Regions from separate parts of the Mesorhizobium sp. FG116 genome, predicted to be linked through region 2. Evidence: predicted binding sites of a transcription regulator. Region 2 holds the regulator's gene; the other holds the start of a gene.
What was found. Region 2 encodes PhoB, which activates phosphate uptake and scavenging genes when phosphate is short. Its sites were predicted from a motif close to TGTCATNNANCTGTCAT; they were not measured.
Positions count from the first base shown of each region.

Region 1: a site for PhoB is predicted at 3,174-3,190, ahead of ACODTY_RS01050 (YdcH family protein). Genes of this name have one in related genera too.

Region 1 covers NZ_JBMDKS010000001.1:225,932-236,421, reverse strand. Annotated here, with positions in the region: gene ACODTY_RS01065 (response regulator) at 1-399, shown strand, start outside; gene ACODTY_RS01060 (transglycosylase SLT domain-containing protein) at 472-1,332, opposite strand; gene ispG (flavodoxin-dependent (E)-4-hydroxy-3-methylbut-2-enyl-diphosphate synthase) at 1,336-2,592, opposite strand; gene ACODTY_RS01050 (YdcH family protein) at 2,928-3,107, opposite strand; gene ACODTY_RS01045 (YdcH family protein) at 3,426-3,629, shown strand; gene ACODTY_RS01040 (M48 family metalloprotease) at 3,647-5,113, opposite strand; gene thiQ (thiamine ABC transporter ATP-binding protein) at 5,271-6,032, opposite strand; gene thiP (thiamine/thiamine pyrophosphate ABC transporter permease) at 6,029-7,648, opposite strand; gene thiB (thiamine ABC transporter substrate binding subunit) at 7,725-8,723, opposite strand; TPP riboswitch at 8,771-8,881, opposite strand; gene ACODTY_RS01020 (thiamine diphosphokinase) at 8,975-9,619, shown strand; gene ACODTY_RS01015 (ABC-F family ATP-binding cassette domain-containing protein) at 9,621-10,490, shown strand, end outside.
Region 2 covers NZ_JBMDKS010000009.1:42,042-52,531, forward strand. Annotated here, with positions in the region: gene pstC (phosphate ABC transporter permease subunit PstC) at 1-405, shown strand, start outside; gene pstA (phosphate ABC transporter permease PstA) at 402-1,718, shown strand; gene pstB (phosphate ABC transporter ATP-binding protein PstB) at 1,733-2,557, shown strand; gene phoU (phosphate signaling complex protein PhoU) at 2,599-3,300, shown strand; gene phoB (phosphate regulon transcriptional regulator PhoB) at 3,326-4,015, shown strand; gene ACODTY_RS09485 (ROK family transcriptional regulator) at 4,044-5,291, opposite strand; gene xylF (D-xylose ABC transporter substrate-binding protein) at 5,528-6,568, shown strand; gene ACODTY_RS09495 (sugar ABC transporter permease) at 6,880-8,196, shown strand; gene ACODTY_RS09500 (ATP-binding cassette domain-containing protein) at 8,210-9,010, shown strand; gene ACODTY_RS09505 (CHASE domain-containing protein) at 9,172-10,490, shown strand, end outside.

The sequences.
Region 1 (10,490 bases), on a different contig from region 2:
AACACCTCGATCGACATCCTCATCGCCGAGGATAATGAGGTAAATCAGCTGGTTTTCGGCCAGATTCTCAACGGATTGGGCCTCAGCTACCGTATCGCTGGCAACGGCCGCACGGCGGTCGAAATGCACCGCGCCTTAAAGCCCAAGCTGATCCTTATGGACGTCTCCATGCCGGAAATGAACGGTTACGAGGCGACACGGGCTATCCGCGCCTATGAAACAGGCAAGGGCGAGCATATTCCGATCATCGGCGTCACCGCCCATGCTTTGAAAGGCGACCGCGACAAGTGCCTCGATTCAGGCATGGACGACTATTTGCCAAAACCAATCTCTCCGGATCGTCTTGGCACCAAGATCGGCAGTTGGTTGAGCGAAACCATAGCCGCGAAGATCGCCTGAAAATCGGAAGCCCCGAGAGATCGGCGCGACCTGCCAACCGGTGCGCCCATCCCTGGCGTTTTGAAACCGAGCCTAACGGTTTCTGACCACAACACAGGCGCCGCCAACACTATTCAGGTCCCGGCAAATTGCGTTGGCCTCGCCTCGGCTTTCGGCACCGATCCGCACCGCATAGATACCCCTTGAGCCAAGTGGCGACCGGACCCGGCTTACAACCGGGTCATGCAAGCCAAGCACGGCCGGAAACCGCGCTTTCAGCCGCTGCCATTGCCGGATTGCCGCACTACGCTGGAAAGTACCGGCGACCTGCACACCCCAGGGCTTCACATGCACGCTTGCCATTGCAATCGTCGTCGACATGATTGCGGGCAGCCTGCGGCAGGCAACAGCGAAGTTGTATTTCTCATCCAGTGGCGCAATCGAACCGGCGTGCGTCTTGTCGGTGAAGCTGTCAGCTGGCTCGCCCATGATGTCGAGCACGTAGTCCTCTGTCTCCAACGGCAAGAAACCACCCGATTGCAGCCAGCGCGATACGCGATTCTCGCCGGCATTGTAGGCCGCTGCCGCAAGACCAAGATTGCCGAAACTTGTTTTCAGCTCGCCGAGATATCTGGCCGAAGCCGGAATGGCCTGCTCGATATCGAAAGAATCGGCAAGGCCGCGCATCTTGGCCGTTCCGGGCATGAACTGCGCGATGCCCTCGGCACCGACCGGACTGACGGCACCAGGATCAAAACGGCTCTCTTTCCAGATCAGCCGGGCGAAAAACTCCTTGGGCAAACCGGCGCGCTCCGCATGAACCTCGATCAGTTCACATACGCGGCCGAGAAGCCGTTCCTTGGCCGGCTTTGGTGGATCAGCTTGAGTCGCTCCGCCGGCAACAAGCAGAACAATCGGGATTGCAATGAGCCGAGCCGCGTCCCGCGCCCGCATCGGCTATTCCGCAGCCTTGGCTCTGCTACTGTCGCCGAAGCGCTGTTCGATGTAGTCGGCAACCATCTTTTCGAAATCGGAAGCGATGTTTGGTCCGCGCAACGTTGCGGCCTTCCTGCCGTCGATAAATACCGGCGCAGTCGGCATCTCGCCCGTACCCGGCAAGGAAATACCGATATCTGCGTGCTTGGATTCGCCGGGACCGTTGACGATACAGCCCATCACCGCAACCTTGAGCTGCTCGACGCCCGGATACTTGGTTCGCCACACCGGCATGTTTTTGCGCAGATCGTCTTGGATCGACTGCGCCAGTTCCTGAAAAACCGTGGATGTCGTGCGTCCGCAACCGGGGCAGGCCGCCACGATCGGCACGAACTGACGAAACCCCATCGTTTGCAGGAGTTCCTGCGAAACCTGCACTTCGCGAGTGCGATCGCCGCCTGGTTCCGGCGTCAGCGAGATGCGGATTGTGTCGCCAATGCCCTGCTGGAGCAGTATGCCCATCGCGGCCGATGAGGCGACGATCCCTTTCGAGCCCATTCCAGCCTCGGTAAGGCCCAGGTGCAAGGCATGGTTGGAGCGCGTCGCAAGTTCGGTGTAGACGGCAATCAGGTCCTGTACGCCGCTGACCTTGGCCGACAGGATGATCTTGTCGCGGCCGAGCCCGATCTCTTCGGCAAGTTCGGCCGACAAGATCGCCGATTGCACGATTGCCTCGCGCGTCACTTCTTGCGCGGTAAGCCGCGAACCATTGGACTGGTTCTCGTCCATCAGCCTGGTCAGAAGTTCCTGGTCGAGAGAGCCCCAATTGACGCCGATGCGCACCGGCTTGTCGTGACGGATCGCCATCTCGACGATTGCGGCGAACTGCTTGTCCTTCTTGTCCTTGAAGCCGACATTGCCGGGATTGATGCGATACTTCGCCAGCGCCTCGGCGCAGGCCGGATGGTCGGCAAGCAGCTTGTGCCCGATATAATGGAAATCCCCCACCAGAGGCACGTTGACGCCAAGCCGCGCCAGCCGGTCGCGGATAAACGGCACAGCGGCTGCACTCTCGTCCCGATCGACGGTAATGCGAACGATCTCGGAGCCGGCGCGGTGCAGCGCCGCCACCTGAGCAACCGTTTGGTCGATATCCGCGGTATCGGTATTGGTCATCGACTGGACGACGACGGGTGCGGTTCCGCCGACCATTACGCCGCCGACATCGACGCCGACCGAAGCACGGCGCTCAAATGGTGAGGAATAATACCCGGTCATGCCGGCCGCCTCTAGAACCTTCCCGAGACGTCGCGCATCCGGCCGGATACGTCAGGGCGCCCCACTGCATCAAACGTGCATACCATGCCGTGAAGAATGTGAAATCCTTTTGGCGGGCGTGCGAAATCATCTCATGAGGTGGAGGAGAGCGTTCGACTTGTCAATGCGGCGATTGCATCCGGATCAAACGCACATGTCCGATGGGCAAGCCGCATTAGCGGAGTCGTTCGCCAAACTGCAGTATTAAATCGCTTCAACCAAACAGCGTTCCCCGGCGGCATGCAGCCGCCGAGACAATAGAACCACTGATTTGCGATTGTATTTTCGAAGCAGCCTTAATGGGTGGTGGGTTGGCTCTTCAGTTTCTCAATCTCGTCCTTGATGGCCAGCTTGCGTCGCTTAAGGGCGGCTATTTCGAGATCGTCGACCGACGGATGCAGCATGGCATTGTCAATCTCACGCTCGATGTCGCCGTGTTTCCTATGCAATTCGTCAAGATGGGACGCAAGAGACATGATTGGTTCTCCCTTTCATGGTTTCCTCGAATGCGGCCGCCGCAACGTCCACCGCAGGTTCACACTGTGACGGCACGATGACAGTCTGCCATCAACCGAAGCGGATGTCGAATGGACTCATGTGGGGAATTTCACATTCGTCACTTTTGGAACAAGTGCCGTGAACGAATTTCGGTTTCGGAATAAGAGCGTCGCATTCCACCACAGGCTGAAATGTGATAACTGCATGGCGTCAGTGGCGACGAGCCATTGTTTTCGCCCATCAGGGTTCCCACCCAAGGCGCACTGTGGGCGCCGCAATAGTGCAGACGGTAAATAATGTCCGAACAGGAACAGGCCGATATCCGCCTAGAATTCGCGCGCTTGAAGCAGGATCATGCCGACTTCGACGCTGCCATCAACGCAATGCTCGAAACCGGCTGCGATCCTTTGCAGATCCAGCGCATGAAGAAAAAGAAGCTTGCCCTGAAGGACCGGCTAAGGTCGCTGGAAGACCGCATCATTCCCGACATCATCGCCTGAAAACGCAGGGCCGCCGGCTATTTGTCGGTGATGATCTTGACCTTGTCGCCGGCGGAAACGGTGGCTCCAGGTGCAAGCGCGTTAAGCACCCTGAAAAGGTCCAGCTTGCGGTCCACGCCCACCATCTGGGCGGACAGCGTTCCCATCGTCTGGCCCGGCTTCACCGTAACGATGCGGATACGAAGCGGCTTCAGCGCTGCCTTCTCGGCCGGAGACAGGATACGGAAGCTGCCGCCGACAGACCGGGCAACGCTGTCGAGCGACGTGCTGGCTGCCGGTGCTGCGGTAAGCAGCCGGTAGACCTGCCCGCCTGCTCGGATCACGGTGACGTCAAAACGCCAACCTTCGGCGCTTGCGCTTGCGATGGCCGCCTCGTTGCCATTGATGGTCTCCTGGCGCACGCTGGCGTCATCGAGGCCTGCAACCCAACCGCTACGGATATAGTCCGTCAGCGAACGATCCTTGCCCACCGACACGCCATCGAAGCGCACCGCCATGTCGCCCGGCCCCGTGGCGGTAACCGCCGTCGCCGAATTGTCGATGATGAAGCCGTCGGGCACCGAGAACGAGACGCCGAGGCCCGGGTGCAGGAAGGTGTTGCCCCGCACATAACCCTCTTCCGGCGTGTCGCCGTAAAGCAGGCCGTCTATGCCAGCGAGAAAGCTGTCCCTGTCGCGGGTGCCAACACCGGGCGGGCCGAACTGGCGCGCATGGCGCAGAGCCAGTTCTATACGCTGCGGCGTATTTGGATGCGTCGCCAGAAAATCGAGGCTGGCATCCGTTGCACCGCTGACCGAGCGAAAATCGGTGTAGGTGGACATCGACTGCAGGAAGCGGCTGGCAGCATAAGGATCATAGCCGGCCTCGCCCACCGATTTGATGCCGATTGCGTCGGCCTCAAGTTCCTGATTGCGCGAAAACTGAGCCAGCCTGAGCTTGCCCCGTATCAGCGCCACTTTAGCGGTTGGGCTATCGCCCAGCACATCGGAAACCACCTTGGTGGCCAAGCCCTCTTCCGCCTCGAGTTGCTGGCGTTGCAACCCATGATTGGCGGTGACGTGACCCATTTCGTGCGCAACGACAGCCGCAAGTTCTGACGAATCGTTGGCCAGCGCAAGCAGGCCGCGAGTGATGTAGAGATAGCCACCCGGCAACGCGAAGGCGTTCACGTTCGGCGAGTTGAGGATGGTGATGCGGTAATTCTGCGTCGGGTTGGCCGAAACCGTGGTCAGGCTGCCGATGACCTTGGCGACCATGCGTTCGAGCTTGGGATCGGAATACTCCCCGCCGTAAGTGGCCAGAATGCGCGGATGCTGGGCGCGCGCAAGCTCCGCCAGCTTGTTGTTGGCGGTGACATTGTCGACCGTGACCGGCTTGTCGGAAGGGCGGAATGCCGATTCCTGCACATCCGGCGGCGTAATCGCCTGGCAGGCGGCCAACACAAATGCCACGCTCGCCAGCACGAGCGTGCGTGGCAGCGTCAATTTGCTGAAATGATGAAGGCCGGTCGACAGATCGGCGTCCTTTCCCGTTCCAATAGGCAAATCAGGGGCTATCCAACCATCCTTGCGCGGACCTAGCCACACTCAACCTTGCATAGCAAGAACAAGCCCCGACTGCCGATGCCGCTTTGGCCGTAAATTATGTCCGCTTCCGGGCAACATCATGTGATTCACTCTCGAAGCCGATATAGCGCCTGAACGCCTCCGGTCCATCCTTGCTGAAGAAATGCCCGGCTGGTCCCACCGCCGCGACAGTTCCATTTTCGACAAAAACCATGTTCTTGGCTATCCGCCGGGCGTCTTCCGGCTGATGGGTCACGAACAACACCGTCATGCGTCGCTCGGCCTGCAGATCAGCCACAAGGTCCAGCATGTCGTCGCGCAACGCCGGTCCAAGCGATGCGAAAGGCTCGTCAAGCAACAACACGGGGCGATCGCGCACTAACACCCGTGCAAGTGCTACCCTTTGGCGTTCGCCGCCGGACAATTCGCGCGGCAAGCGTCGCTGCTTGCCATCAAGCCCGGTCCGCGCCAATGCCTCGCCAATTGCATCGCGGTCGGACGGGCTCAGCTTCAGCGAAGGCGAGCATCCCAATCCCACATTGTCTTCAACCGAAAGGTGCGCGAACAGATTGTTTTCTTGAAACACCATCGAAACAGGTCGGCTTGCAGGCTCATCCAATGTCACGTCCTTACTGCCGATCATCACATTGCCGGCTTGAGGAGTTTCGAAGCCGGCGACGAGATTGAGCAAGGTTGACTTACCCGACCCGCTTGGTCCCATCACCGCGGAAATCTCTCCCGGCGCAAATGCCACGTCGAAATCGAAGTTGGCTTCGCCATAGCTGAACGCCACACCTCCCAACTTTACGGCTACACCCGGCTGCCTCCCGTCACTCATGCGGAAGCATCCTTTCCGAAACGAGCTGCAACAAACATAAGTGCAAGACAGACAACACCTAGGATCAGCGCCAGACCGGCCGCGTCCTCGGTCCGGTAACTGCCCATCCGCGACAGCAGAAGATAGGGCAGCGTCTGCACGGAGTCGCTGCCGAACAGTGCAATCACGCCAAGGTCGCCCAACGACAGCGCCATGGCAAAGGCGAAGGCTGTCGCCAAAGGTCGCCGCAGCGGCGGCCAGTCGATCAGCCTCAGGCGGTTCCAGCCGGAAATGCCAAGCAACGCGCATAACCGCTCGTGGCGTTCGCTGGCGGCATCATAGGCAGGACGCAGCGCGCGGATCGCAAACGGCATCGCCATCACCGCGTTCACGGTCACGACCATCACCGGCGCCAATGCGAAAACGTCTCCAGCATGGCGCAACAGGATAAACCAGCCCGCACCTGTGACGATCGGCGGGACGACCAGCACGAAACCTGCACCGGTGTCGGTTGCGTATTCAAGTATCGTATTGCCTTGCCCTACACGCTTCGCCGCCAATGCGCGGCGCGCCATGATCAAGGCAAGCGACAATGCTGCAGACAGAACGGCAGACATGAAGGCAAGCACAAGACTGGTCAGCGCTGCGCTGCGCACCGCACTTTCCGTGACCAGTCGCCAAAGATCGGCCTCAACACCTGCCGCAACCGTCGCCGCCATCGGCCCGGCGACAAACAAGAGAGAAAGCGCAATCAGTACTGCATTGAAGGCTGCCTCGCCTTTTGTGACCGAAAGATAGCGGCGGGGCGTGACTGACAGGTTTGCATCGCCAACGGTGTTTGCGCCAAGACGGGTAAGCACAAGCACGACGGCAAGCGTCAATGCGATCTGTAGCAGGGTCAGCGCCACGGCGCGGATGGGATCGAAATCGAAACGCAGCGCCTGGTAGATGGCCACTTCGAGCGTGGTCGCCCGTGGCCCTCCCCCAAGCGTCAGAACTATGGTGAAAGAGGTGATGCAGAGCATGAAGACAAGCCCGGCGATACCAGGCAACGCCTGCCGCAGCACCGGCCATTCGATCAGCCGAAAAGCAGGGCGCGCGCTCATGCCGAGTTGGCTTGCCAGCCGCCATTGATCGGCGGGTACGGTCTGCAAAGCTTCCAGAAAAAGCCGTGTCGCAAGGGGCAGATTGAAGAACACATGCGCCACGAGAATTCCCGACAGGCCATAGATGCCGGGCCATATGCCACCGCCCAGACCACCGAGGAAATCGGCGAAAAAGCCGGCGCGCCCGTAAAGCGCCAGAAGGCCAAGCGCGGCAACGATTGCCGGCAACGCCAGCGGCACCGCGAAAAGCTGCAGGACCAGGTCGCGGCCGAAAAAGCGTGGATGTCGCGCCAATGCGCGGGCAACAAACAGCGCCGGCAACACGGAAAGCAAAGTTGACAGGATCGCTTGCCACAGCGTGAAACGCGCAACACGCAAGAGGTAGCCGTCAATGGCTGCATAAGCGCCCGACAGGTCGCGCGCTCCTTCGGCAACCAGCCCGACAAACGCACCGCCGATGAGCAGCGCGATGGCGGCAAGCGCCACGACGCCGGCCGCTATGCGAGGGTCTGATCTACGGGTCAGGCGCATCGGTACCGAATATCCAGTGTCCTGAAACACCTCTCCCCGGCTTGCGAGGAGAGGTGTTCGCGCAGGATTGCCAACCCTATTTGCTCATCACGCCAAGCCACTCATCGACCCAAGCCTTGCGGTTCTGGGCCACTTCTTCGGGGCTGAAAAGCAAGGTCTTGGTTGGCTTCACCAGTCTGTCGAAAGCCGGGTTGAGCGGCTTGTCGGTCTTGCCCGCCGGGAACATCCAGTTCGTCTCGGGAATGACGTCCTGGAAACCGGGGCCTGTCATGAAGGCCATGAACTTTTCCGACAGCAGATTCTTGGCACCGCTGGTCGTGATACCGGCGACCTCGATCTGCAGATAGTGACCCTCATCGAACGCCGCCGCCTGATAGCGTTCACTGCTTTCGGCGACCATGTGGTAAGCGGGCGAAGTGGTGTAGGACAGCACCATCGGCGCTTCACCCTTGGTGAACAGGCCATAGGCTTCGCTCCAGCCCGGCGTCACCGTCAGCACGCGGCCCTTGAGCTTGGCCCAAGCCTCGCCCGCCTTGTCGCCATAGACCGACTTGACCCACAAAAGCAGGCCCAGGCCGGGCGTCGATGTGCGTGGATCCTGAATGGCGATCTTCTGCTCGGGATCGCCTTCCACCAGTTCCTTCAAGCTCTTCGGCGGGGTCTTCAGTTTTTCGGTGTCGTAGATGACAGCGAAATAGCCATAGTCGTAAGGCACAAAGGTATCGTCGCTCCAGCCGCCAGGTACGTTGGTTTCGCCAGCGACGCCATGCGGCGCAAACAACCCCGTGGCCTTGGCCTCGGCAGTGAGATTGGTGTCGAGTCCAAGAACCACGTCGGCCTTGGTCGCTGCCCCCTCCAGCTTGACGCGGTTGAGAAGAGCAACGCCATCGGCGACCGAAACGAAATCAATTTCGCAGCCGCATTCGGCTTCGAAATTCTTCTTCACCTGCGGGCCGGGGCCCCATTCCGCGGTGAAGCTTTCATAGGTGTATACCGTCAGCTTGTCCTTGGCCGAAGCAGGAACAATCAGGCCAAGCGTGGTGGCTGTGAGAAAAGATAAAAGCACTGTGCGCATCGGCGCCTCCTTCATTCAAACAAACAAGGGAATTGAGGCGCCGGGAGTTCCCGAAAGCATCTAATCCCTCCGCCGGTACAAACCGGATCAGGTTCAGCGGGTTGGCATTTGCCTCTCAGCCGGTCCGCATGACGCGTCCGGCACCCCGTTAGAGCGTTTCGACACATAGTCCCGGAAGATCGGCCTTGCAAGAGTGAGCTTGCCGGCGTCGGACTTCCGTTCTGCAATGGGGGCTGCTAAGGGCCTCGCCCATGAGCAAATTCACCATCCTGCTGGGCGGCGACCTCGTCCGAACTCCAGTGCTCGATGATCAGGTCGCGGGAACGCGCGTCATCGCCGCCGATTCGGGTATCCGGCATGCCGAGTTGCTCGAACTGACGCCGGAGCTTTGGGTCGGGGATTTCGATTCGGTGCCTGACGACCTTCCGCACCGTCTGCGGTCAGTGCCGAAGCAGAAGTTTCCCGCTGAAAAAGACAAGACCGACGGTGAGTTGGCAATCGACATTGCGAGAGAGAAAGGTGCCAGCGAGTTGATCCTTGCCGGTGCCTTCGGCGGACTGCGTGCCGACCATGCATTCCTGCACTTGGCGCTGGCTGTGCGCCTCGCGCAAGGCGGCGTCTCGGTCTTGTTGACCAGCGGCGCACAGGAAGGTGTGCCACTGCTCAACCGGTCGATGCATTTCGACTATGCCGAAGGCACCATGTTCTCGATCCTCGGCTTTTCCGATCTGGACGGGCTGACGGTCGAAGGCGCCAGCTGGCCGCTCCGGAACGTCAAGGTGCCGTTCGGCTCGTCGCTTACGATCTCCAACGTGGTCGCCGGAAAATTGCGTATCGAACTCGCCAGCGGTCGGGCACTGCTCGTTGCCCATCCTTTCCCGATTTCCGGAACCTGACATGGCCCCGCCGCTCCTCAATCTCACTGGCATTAAGCTGACCTTTGGCGGCACGCCGTTGCTCGACGGGGCAGAGCTGACCGTCACCGCAGGCGACAAGATAGCCCTGGTCGGCCGCAACGGCTCCGGCAAGTCCACGCTCTTGAAGATCGCAGCCGGGCTGATCGAAGCGCAGGACGGCGAAGTATTCCGCCAGCCTTCGGCAACGATCCGCTACTTGCCCCAGGTGCCGGATATGGACGGTTTCGCCAGCGTGCGCGCCTATGTCGAGGCGGGCCTTGCTCCCGCCGACGATCCACATCGCGCTACCTACCTGATGGAGCATCTTGGGTTGAGCGGAGACGAAAGACCCGACGAGCTTTCGGGCGGAGAAGCCCGCCGCGCGGCTCTTGCCCGCGTCATGGCCCCGGAACCCGACATCCTCCTGCTCGACGAACCGACCAACCACCTCGACCTGCAAGTCATCGAATGGCTGGAAGACGAGCTTGCCCGCACATCTTCGGCCTTGATCGTCATCTCGCACGACCGCCGCTTCCTCGAACGCGTTTCCCGCGCCACCGTCTGGCTGGATCGCGGCCAGACCCGCCGGCTGGACAGGGGCTTTGGCCATTTCGAGGAATGGCGCGACAAGGTTCTGGAGGAAGAAGAGCGCGAGCAGCACAAGCTTGGCCGCCAGATCGTTCGCGAGGAGCATTGGCTGCGCTACGGCGTCACCGCACGCCGCAAGCGCAACATGCGCAGGCTGGGCGAACTCCAGACCATGCGGCAGCGCTTTCGCGGCCACAAGGGTGCCGAGGGCACCGCGACCATGGTGGCAAGCGACGCGGCCGAATCCGGCAAGCTGGTCGTCGAAGCCAAGGGAATCGGCAAG
Region 2 (10,490 bases):
GTGTCGTCGCTATCCGACGACATCATCACCGCCGTGCCGCGCGCGCTGCGTGACGGTTCGCTCGGGCTTGGCGCGACGCGCTCCGAAACCATCAAGCGCGTGGTACTGCCGGCCGCTTTGCCGGGCATTGTCGGCGCGGTGCTTTTGACCGCCTCGCGCGCCATCGGCGAAACCATGATCGTGGTTCTGGCCGCGGGCGTCGCCGCCAACCTGACGCTCAATCCATTCGAGGCGATGACCACGATTACCGTCAAGATCGTCAACCAGTTGACCGGCGACCTCGAGTTCAACTCGCCGCAGACGCTGGTCGCCTTTGCGCTCGGCATCACGCTGTTCGGGCTGACGCTGATCATGAACATCGTGGCGCTCGCCATCGTGCGGAAATACCGGGAGCAATACGAATGACCGACGTTTCCTTCGATACGATGCCGGTGGCGACAGCGCCCGCGCGGCGCGACATCGGGCTGAAAGCGCGCTACCGCGCCGAGCGCCGGTTCCGCATCTACGGCGTTCTGGCGATTTCGGTTGGCCTGATCTTCCTCGCGATCATGCTGGCTTCGATTGTGCAGAAGGGCCACACCGCGTTCTGGCAGACGACAGTGACCTTGCCGATCAGCTTCGACGAAAAGGTCATCGATCCGCAGGGCGAGCGCGCCACCGATCCGAACGTGCTGATCAAGGCGAACTATCCGAAGCTTGCCGAGAATGCGCTGGTTGCCAAGCTTGGCATCAATCCGGACGACAAGGCTGCGGTGCGCAAGCTTAAGGGCTTCCTTTCCGACGGCGCGCGGGTGCAGTTGCGCGACATCGTGGCCGCCGATCCTTCGGTGATCGGCACCACGCGCGACGTTGAGGTGCTTGCCTCGGCCAACCTGGACTCCGCCTTCAAGGGCCAGATCGACCTCAGCGTCGACCAGGCGCGGCGCAAGGTCTCGGACCAGCAGGTCGCGTGGATGAACCAACTCAAGGCCGAAGGCGTCATGGCCGAACATTTCAACACCGGCCTGTTTGCCTTCGGGGCTTCCAGCAGGCCGGAAACGTCCGGCATGGGCGTTGCCATCATCGGCTCGTTCTACATGATGGCGATCGTGCTTCTGCTGGCGCTGCCGATTGGCGTTGCCGCGTCGATCTACCTCGAAGAATTCGCCAAGAAGAACCGCTTCACCGACCTGATCGAGGTCAACATCAACAACCTGGCGGCCGTGCCGTCGATCGTGTTCGGCCTGCTCGGCCTTGCGGTGTTCGTGAACTTCCTCGGCATGCCGCGCTCGGCTTCCATCGTCGGCGGCCTGGTGCTGACGCTGATGACGCTGCCGACAATCATCATTGCGACGCGCGCGGCGCTTGCCGCCGTACCGCCTTCGATCCGTGCCGCGGCTCTCGGCCTCGGCGCTTCGCGCATGCAGATGGTGTTCCACCACATCCTGCCGCTGGCCGCACCCGGCATCCTGACCGGCACCATCATCGGGCTGGCGCGCGCGCTAGGTGAAACCGCACCGCTGCTCCTGATCGGCATGGTGGCCTTCGTGGCCGACTATCCGGCGACGCCATTCGACCCGGCGACGGCGCTGCCGGTGCAGATCTACATGTGGGCGAACGAAGCCGAACGCGCCTTCGTCGAGCGCATGTCGGGCGCAATCATCATCCTTCTCATTTTCCTGATGGCCATGAACATCACGGCAATCGTGCTGCGCCGGCGTTTCGAGCGGCGCTGGTAGCAAAGGGGCGAACAATGAATATCATGACCGAAAAAACCCTTGAAAGCGCGGTGGACGCCAAGATGAGCAGCCAATCCAACGAAGCGATCAAGATGCGCGGCGACAAGGTCGGCGTGTTCTACGGCGACAAGCAGGCGCTGTTCGACGTCGATCTTCTGGTGCGGCAGAACCAGGTGACGGCGCTTATCGGGCCGTCTGGTTGCGGCAAATCCACCTTCCTGCGTTGCCTCAACCGCATGAACGACACCATCGACAGCGCCCGCGTGGTCGGCAAGATCACGCTCGACGGCGAGGATGTCTACGACAAGGCGATCGACGTGGTGGAATTGCGCGCCCGCGTCGGCATGGTGTTCCAGAAGCCAAATCCGTTCCCGAAATCGATCTACGAAAACGTGGCCTATGGCCCGCGCATCCACGGCCTTGCCCGCAACAAGACCGATCTCGACGGCATCGTCGAAACGAGCCTGAAGCGCGCCGGCCTGTTCAACGAGGTCAAGGACCGCCTGCATGAGCCGGGCACCGGGCTTTCCGGCGGTCAGCAGCAGCGCCTGTGCATCGCGCGCGCCATTGCGGTGTCGCCCGAAGTGATCCTGATGGACGAGCCTTGCTCGGCGCTCGACCCGATCGCCACCGCGAGGGTGGAAGAACTGATCGACGAACTGCGCCAGAACTACACCATCGTCATCGTGACCCACTCCATGCAGCAGGCGGCGCGCGTGTCGCAGCGCACGGCGATGTTCCATCTCGGCTATCTGGTCGAGGAGGGCGCGACCGAGAAGATGTTCACCAACCCCGACGACAAGCGCACGCAGGACTATATCACCGGCCGCTTCGGCTGAGCCGTTATCTGCGAAACGCCAAGAGATTTGAGGACAGCATCATGGGTGAGCACACCGTTGCGTCATTTGACGAAGACCTCAACGAGGTCAGCAGACTGGTTCGCGACATGGGCGATCTTGCCGGCTCGATGGTGAGCGGGGCGACGCGCGCGCTGCTCACCTCCGACAATGCGCTGGCCCAGCGCGTTGTCTCCGAGGACGCGGTGATGGACACGCGCCAGCGCGAACTGGACGACCGCGCGATCACGCTGATCGCCAAGCGCCAGCCGATGGCGCAGGACCTGCGCGCGGTGGTCGGCGCCATCCGTATGGCAGGCGACCTGGAAAGGATCGGAGATCTGGCCAAGAACATCGCCAAGCGCGTCAGCGCGGTCGGGCAATCGGCCGCGCCGCGCGAACTCGCCCATTCCATCGAGACCATGGCAGGACTTGTGCTTGACCAGGTGCAGGGCGTCATCGAGCGCCACGCGGCCCGCGACGCCGCAGGGCTGGTGAAGCTGCGCGACGAGGACGAACGCATCGATGTCAAGTATACGTCGGTGTTTCGCGAACTTCTCACCTACATGATGGAGGACCCGCGCAACATCACGCCCTGCACGCATCTGTTGTTTTGCGCCAAGAACCTTGAGCGCATCGGCGATCATGTGACCAATATCGCGGAAAACGCCTACTATGTGCTGACCGGCGAGCAGTTGCCGGTGCATCGTCCTAAGCAGGACGAGACGGCAATGTCCGCCGCCTGACGCGCAAGACGGGAAGACGAACAAGATGATTGCACCGCGCATCATGGTGGTCGAAGACGAGGAGCCGCTGGGCGTCCTGCTTCGCTACAATCTGGAATCGGAAGGCTATCAGGTCGAAGTGATCCCGCGCGGCGACGAAGCCGAGATCAGGCTTCAGGAGAATGTGCCCGACCTTCTGGTGCTCGACTGGATGGTGCCTGCGGTTTCCGGTATCGAATTGTGCCGCCGCCTGCGCATGCGCCCGGAGACCGAGCGCTTGCCGATCATCATGCTGACGGCGCGCGGTGAGGAGAGCGACCGCGTGCGCGGGCTTTCCACGGGTGCCGACGACTATCTGGTCAAGCCGTTCTCGACGCCCGAATTCATGGCGCGGGTGAAGGCGCTGTTGCGGCGGGCCAAGCCCGAAGTGCTGTCCTCCGTTCTGAAGGTCGGCGACATCGTGCTCGACCGCGAGTCGCACCGAGTCTACCGCAAGAAAAGCGAGATCAAGCTTGGGCCGACCGAGTTCCGCCTGCTCGAATTCATGATGCGTCATCCGGGGCGGGTGTTCTCGCGCGGGCAGTTGCTCGACAATGTCTGGGGCGAGACCATCTATATCGACGAGCGCACCGTGGACGTGCATGTCGGGCGGCTGCGCAAGGCGGTCAACAACGGCCGCATGCCGGACGTCATCAGGACCATTCGCGGCTCCGGCTACGCGATACAGGAAGAGTAGGGCAGTTAAAGGAAAGTCGGCCGAGCGCTCACGCCATTTCGTGCCCGGCGGCGAGTTCCATCTGGGCCGGGTTGCCGGCGGCGAAAATCTCGTTATCGACGAAGGTCAGCGCGCGCATGGCGCAGCCGCCGCGTAGCAGCGCAAGCTCGTCCGGTTCGGTGTCGAAGGATATCGAGGTCGAGTGGTGGCCGCCCGCCGTGCGGGCGATGGCTTCGCGCAGCGCCGGTTCGATGAGGTCGAAGGCCGCAGCACTTGCCCCGACCATTGCGACCGGGGCCGGATCAATCAGCGCAAACAGGCTGCCGAGGCCGAAGCCGAGTGCCTCGCCGGCCTTGCGATAGGCTTCCCGTTCCGGCCCGTCATGATCCCTAGCCGCGTCCGCCAAGGCGCGCATGTCGGCCTCGCCGATGTCGTCCACCGGTTCGGCGTTCTCGTCCATGCGCCGCGCATTGCGCCAGATGGCGTAGTTGCCGGCATAGGCTTCGATGCAGCCGCGCCGCCCGCAACGGCAAAGCGCGCCGTCCGGACGGTGGATCATGTGGCCGAACTCGCCGCCGGACGAATGCGTGCCGGTAAAGAGTTCGCCCTTCAGCACCAGCCCCATGCCGATGCCGTGCGACAACAGGATGGCGATGAAGTCGTTGCGGTAGCGTTCCGGGTCGCGCCAGCGCAGCGCCACCGCCATCATGTTGCAGTCATTCTCGACCGTGACGGGCACGGAGAACTCGCGTTCCAGTATGTCGGCAAAGGCGATGTCGGTGTGCGGCGTGATCGGCGACCAGAGCATGGCGCGGGCGGGCGCATCGGTGATGCCCTGTATGGCCAAAACGATGCGCAGGACGCGACGGCCGTCGCGCCTTGGATCGTCGAGCTTGCGCCGGACGATTGCCACGCATTCGCTGATGAGCTGTTCGCGCGGCATGGCGCGGGTGTCGAGCCGATGCTGTTCTTCGGCGACGATTTCGCCGGCATAGTCAAGCAAGGTGGCGGCGAGGAAATTGAGCGACAGAACGACCGTCATCACCACGGCAGCCTTCGGCTCAAGCGTCAGCGCCACTTGCGGCCGGCCACGCTTGAGGGCAAGCTGTTCGTGGCGGGCCTCGGCCAGAATGCCTTCGGCAATCAGGTCGGACGAGATGGCCGATATGGTGGAGTGGCTGAGGCCGGTGACCGCGGCGATTTCGGTGCGCGAGGTCTGGCCATTGCGCCGCACGGCCGAGATGACCATGGCGCGGTTGCGCCGTCGCAAATCGTCGTGGCGGATTCCAACCGTCATGTCGCGTTGTCCTCCCTCCGGCCGCGCGCCGTGCATAACAGCACAGTGATAGTGTCAGAAGCTCCAAGGGATGTCATTATTTAATTCGAGTTCCGAAAAAAATCATTTGCGGCTGCGGAATCCCAGTTGACAGAGATGCGGTGTTGCGGCACACTTTTTTCGAGGCTCGAAAAAAAGAGCTTCCGCACCAGCATCGGGTCAGATTAGTCGCGCCTGTGTGGCGCAGGGAGGAAATCATGAGGAAATTTACGGCCGCCATCCTGGCGGGTGCCGCTATGTCGCTGACGCTTGTCGCGACCGCCGAGGCAAAGGACAAGGTCATCGGCGTCTCCTGGTCGAACTTCCAGGAAGAGCGTTGGAAGACCGACGAGGCTGCCATGAAGGCGGCAATCGAGGCTGCCGGCGACAAGTACATCTCCGCCGACGCGCAGTCGTCCGCGGCCAAGCAGCTTACCGACGTCGAAAGCCTGATCAGCCAGGGCGCCAATGCGCTGATCATTCTGGCGCAGGACGCTTCGGCCATCGGCCCGGCAGTGCAGAAGGCGCTGGACGAGAGCATTCCGGTCGTCGGCTATGACCGCCTGATCGAGAACAAGGACGTCTTCTACCTCACCTTCGACAACAAGGAAGTCGGCCGCATGCAGGCCCGCGAAGTGTTCAAGGTGAAGCCGGAAGGCAACTACGTCTTCATCAAGGGCTCGGGTGCCGATCCGAACGCCGACTTCCTGTTCGCAGGTTCGATGGAAGTGCTCAAGGAAGCCATCGACAGCGGCAAGATCAAGAATGTCGGCGAGGCCTATACCGATGGCTGGCTGCCGGCCAACGCCCAGAAGAACATGGAGCAGTTCCTGACCGCCAACGACAACAAGGTCGATGCGGTTGTGGCGGCCAATGACGGCACCGCCGGCGGCGTTGTCGCAGCTCTGACGGCGCAGGGTCTTGCAGGCAGCGTTCCGGTCTCGGGCCAGGACGGCGACCATGCCGCCCTGAATCGCGTGGCGCTGGGCACCCAGACCGTTTCGGTGTGGAAGGATGCACGTGAGCTCGGCAAGAACGCCGCCGAGATCGCTTCGCAGCTTGCCGACGGCAAGGCCATGACCGACATCGCCAATGTGCAGGACTTCACCACGCCTGGCGGCAACACCGTCAAGTCGGTGTTCCTGACCCCGATCGCGATCACCAAGGACAATCTCAACGTCGTCATCGACGCCGGCTGGATTTCCAAGGATGCGGTTTGCGCCGGCGTCGCCGCTGGTGCGGTTGCGGCCTGCAACTAAGTTCGCCTGACGGCAAACACGATGCGCCGCGGCCCAAAAGCCGCGGCGTTTTCAAAAGCCGCAGGTGCAATTGCCCAGTTCACTACGGAACGCCGCAATTGACGGCGAGGGCACGCGATGAGGCCACATCTTTCAACGCGCTTTCCGCTTCCGGCGACGCCGGAAAGACAATAGCATGAGCTTGCTGCGCCGATGCGTCGGACCGAACTGGACGCAGCGAATATCGATCCGATGCAAGACGGCCAGATGGGCAACACGCCGATTGGTTGGATGCTTGTCTGCAGACATCAGCAAGCCGGTGGGAGGAAATCATGAGTGACGCGACCTCTGCAACGACGGTCGACCGGGCGCGCGAGGCCGAACTCGGCCCCGTCGCCCGCTTCCTGAAAGCGACAGAACTCGACACCCGCATGCTGGGCATGGTCGCGGCGCTGATCCTGATCTGGATCGTGCTGCACTTCCTGTCCGGCGGGCTGTTCCTGACACCGCGCAACCTGTGGAACCTCTCGGTCCAGACCTCGTCGGTCGCGATCATGGCGACCGGCATGGTGCTGGTCATCGTCATGCGCAACATCGACCTGTCGGTGGGTTCGCTTGAAGGCGTCATCGGCATGATCATGGGCGTGCTGCAAGCCCAGATACTCATTCGTGTAGTGGGCTTTCCAGCCGGCGACCCGTGGATTTGGATCATCGCGCTTGCCTGCGGCGTAGCCTTCGGCCTGCTGATCGGGGCGTTCCAGGGCTTCATCATCGCCTATCTGGAAGTGCCGTCCTTTATCGTCACGCTCGGCGGCCTTTTGGTCTGGCGCGGCGCGGCATGGTGGGTGACCAGCGGCCAGACGGTCGCGCCGCTCGATGCAACGTTCCAGCTCATGGGCGGCGGTCCAAACGGTTCCATCGGCGCGACGTGGAGCTGGATCATCGGCATTGTCGCCTGTCTGGCGGTCATCTTCATGCTGCTCAATGGGCGCACACAGCGCAAGCGTTTCCGCTTCCCGCTGCGGCCGGTATGGGCCGAGGTATTTCTCGGCGCCGTTGCCTGCGCTGTCATCCTGGGCGCCATACAGGTCGCCAATTCCTATCCGTGGCCGGTCGGCATCGTGAAGCGCTATGCGGAAGCGAACGGCATAACCATTCCCGAAGGCGGGTTGTTCATCGCTCACGGTATCGCCATTCCCGTTTTGATGGCGGTGGCGGTCGGCATCGTCATGACGTTTGTCACAAACAGGACGCGCTTCGGGCGCTACGTCTTCGCCATCGGCGGTAACCCTGAGGCGGCTAACCTTGCCGGCATCAACACCCGCTGGGTGACGATGAAGGTGTTCATGATCATGGGCGCGCTGGTGGCGATCAGCGCGGCGATCTCATCAGCTCGCCTCAACGCTTCCACCAATGCGCTCGGCACGCTGGACGAACTTCTGGTCATCGCGGCGGCGGTCATTGGCGGCACGTCGCTTGCCGGCGGCGCGGGCACCGTTGTCGGCGCGATGCTGGGCGCGCTTTTGATGCAGTCGCTGCAGTCCGGCATGGTGCTGCTCGGCGTCGATTCACCATTGCAGAGCATCGTCGTCGGTGCGGTGCTGGTCGTCGCGGTGTGGCTCGACACCGTCTATCGCAAGCGGGTTTAGGGAGGAATTGACCATGGCTACAGCTCAAGCTGCCAACGCAACTCCGCTGGTCGACCTGCGCAACATCTCCATCGCTTTCGGCGGCATCCGTGCCGTCGACGACGCCTCGGTCGACCTCTATCCGGGCGAGGTCGTGGCCCTGCTCGGCCACAACGGTGCCGGCAAATCGACGCTGATCAAGATCCTGTCGGGCGCTTACAAGCGCGACGCGGGCCAGATACTGGTCAATGGCGAGGAGGCCTCGATCTCAAACCCGCGCGACGCCAAGAAATACGGCATCGAGACGATCTACCAGACGCTGGCGCTGGCCGATAATGTCGATGCCGCCGCTAATCTTTTCCTCGGGCGCGAACTGATGACGCGCTGGAACACGCTGGACGACGTGGCGATGGAAGCGGAGGCCCGTAAGGTGATGGGCCGGCTCAATCCGCGCTTCCAGCGTTTCAAGGAGCCGGTGATCAAACTCTCCGGCGGCCAACGGCAATCTGTGGCGATCGCGCGCGCCATCCTGTTCAACGCGCGCATCCTGATCATGGACGAGCCGACGGCCGCCCTTGGTCCGCAGGAGACGGCGCAGGTGGGCGAACTGGTCAAGCAACTCAAGGCCGACGGCATCGGCATCTTCCTGATCAGCCATGACATCCACGATGTCTTCGATCTTGCCGACAGGGTGTGCGTGATGAAGAACGGCCAGGTGGTCGGCACCGCCAAGACGACAGATGTGACCAAGGACGAGGTGCTTGGCATGATCATCCTCGGCAAATGTCCGGCCGGAGCCATACCCGGGCCGGGGGCGCTGAAGATCGCGGCCTGACTGCCGGGCTGAAGGGCGATTCAAGAGTGAAGGGCCGGCACCGCCGGCCCATTCATCTCCCGCATTCATTTCCAATGCGAAGACGCGGCCAAGCCGCGCCTTGTGTTGACGCGTGGACTTGCTAAGAAGTGCAGGGGGCTAGCCACGGATCGCATCATCTGTTGAAGAAACTTTTCCCGATTCTGACGTTTCTGGCCGTGGCGCTGATCAGCCTGATTATGGCGGGCTTTGCCTATTTCGCCACCCAGGAAGCCTCCCGCATCAAGTTCCAGGCGACGGTAGACGACGCGGTCAATCGCATCGAAAGCCGCATCGACCTGCACCTTTCGCTGCTACGCTCCACACAGGCGCTGTTCGATGCGCGCAATGGTCAGGTCACGCGCAACGAGTTCAGGGCCTATTTCGACGCGCTCGATGTTGACGGGAATTTTGCCGGCTTGCGCGGCATCGGCTTCTTGAAGCTGGTCCGCACGGGAGACGAGGCAGTCGCCGAACGTGCAATCAAGCAGGAGTACGGCATAGATCGCGCCATCTATCCGGCGACGACGCAGCAATGGCGCACGCCAATCGTGTTGTTCGAGCCCTTGGAAGACAGCAATCTTTCCAGCGTTGGCTACGACATGTTCACCGAAGACGCGCGCCGCGCGGCAATCGAAGCTGCCATGGCGGACGACGAGCAACATGCAAGCGGACGCGTTCTTCTGGGCCAGCAGACGGGCGCGGAACAAACCTTCCCCGGCTTCCTGGTGTTCGTGCGGCTCAATGTCGACACTGCGCCCGATGCCGTCGATGCGGCAACGTCTTCGACTGCGGGGTTCCTCTATGCGGCGTTCCGGGCCGGCGACCTGTTCAGGGTGGCGTTGCGGCGGATGCCGCTGTTGCCGGTCAATGTCGAAATCTACGACCAGGCGGCAAATTCCGACAACCTGTTGTTCCGCTCCGAGACCCCTCCGGTCGAAGGCATCGGAAACCAGCTTGTCGATAGCCGCAAGATAACGGTGGCGGGCCGCCAGTGGGTTCTGGAGTTCCGCCCGACAAGCGCGTTTTCGCCGCCTTCATCGCGGGCCATTCCGATCATGCTCGGCCTGTTCGGATTGTTGCTGGCGGGAGCAATCGCACTGGTGGCTCGCTACCAGGAACGGGCTTACGACGCGGTGGCGCAGCTTCACGAGACGACTGAGAAAAGCCTGCTCGAAAAGGACCTGATGCTTCAGGAGATGAAGCATCGCATCAAGAACCTGATCACGCGCGTGCTGGCGATTGCACGCCAGACGGCTTCGGGCGCGACCGACGTCAAGGAGTTTTCCGATTCGTTTGCAGCAAGGCTTCAGGCGATGGCCGCATCGCAGGACATGCTGACGCGTTCGCGCTGGCAGAAAGCCGATCTCGGCGACCTGCTGCGCATCGAGCTGGGTCAAGTGTTCGGCAAGGACCTTCCGGAAGATCTGCTTTCGGGTCCCCAAGTGCTGCTTGACGAGAC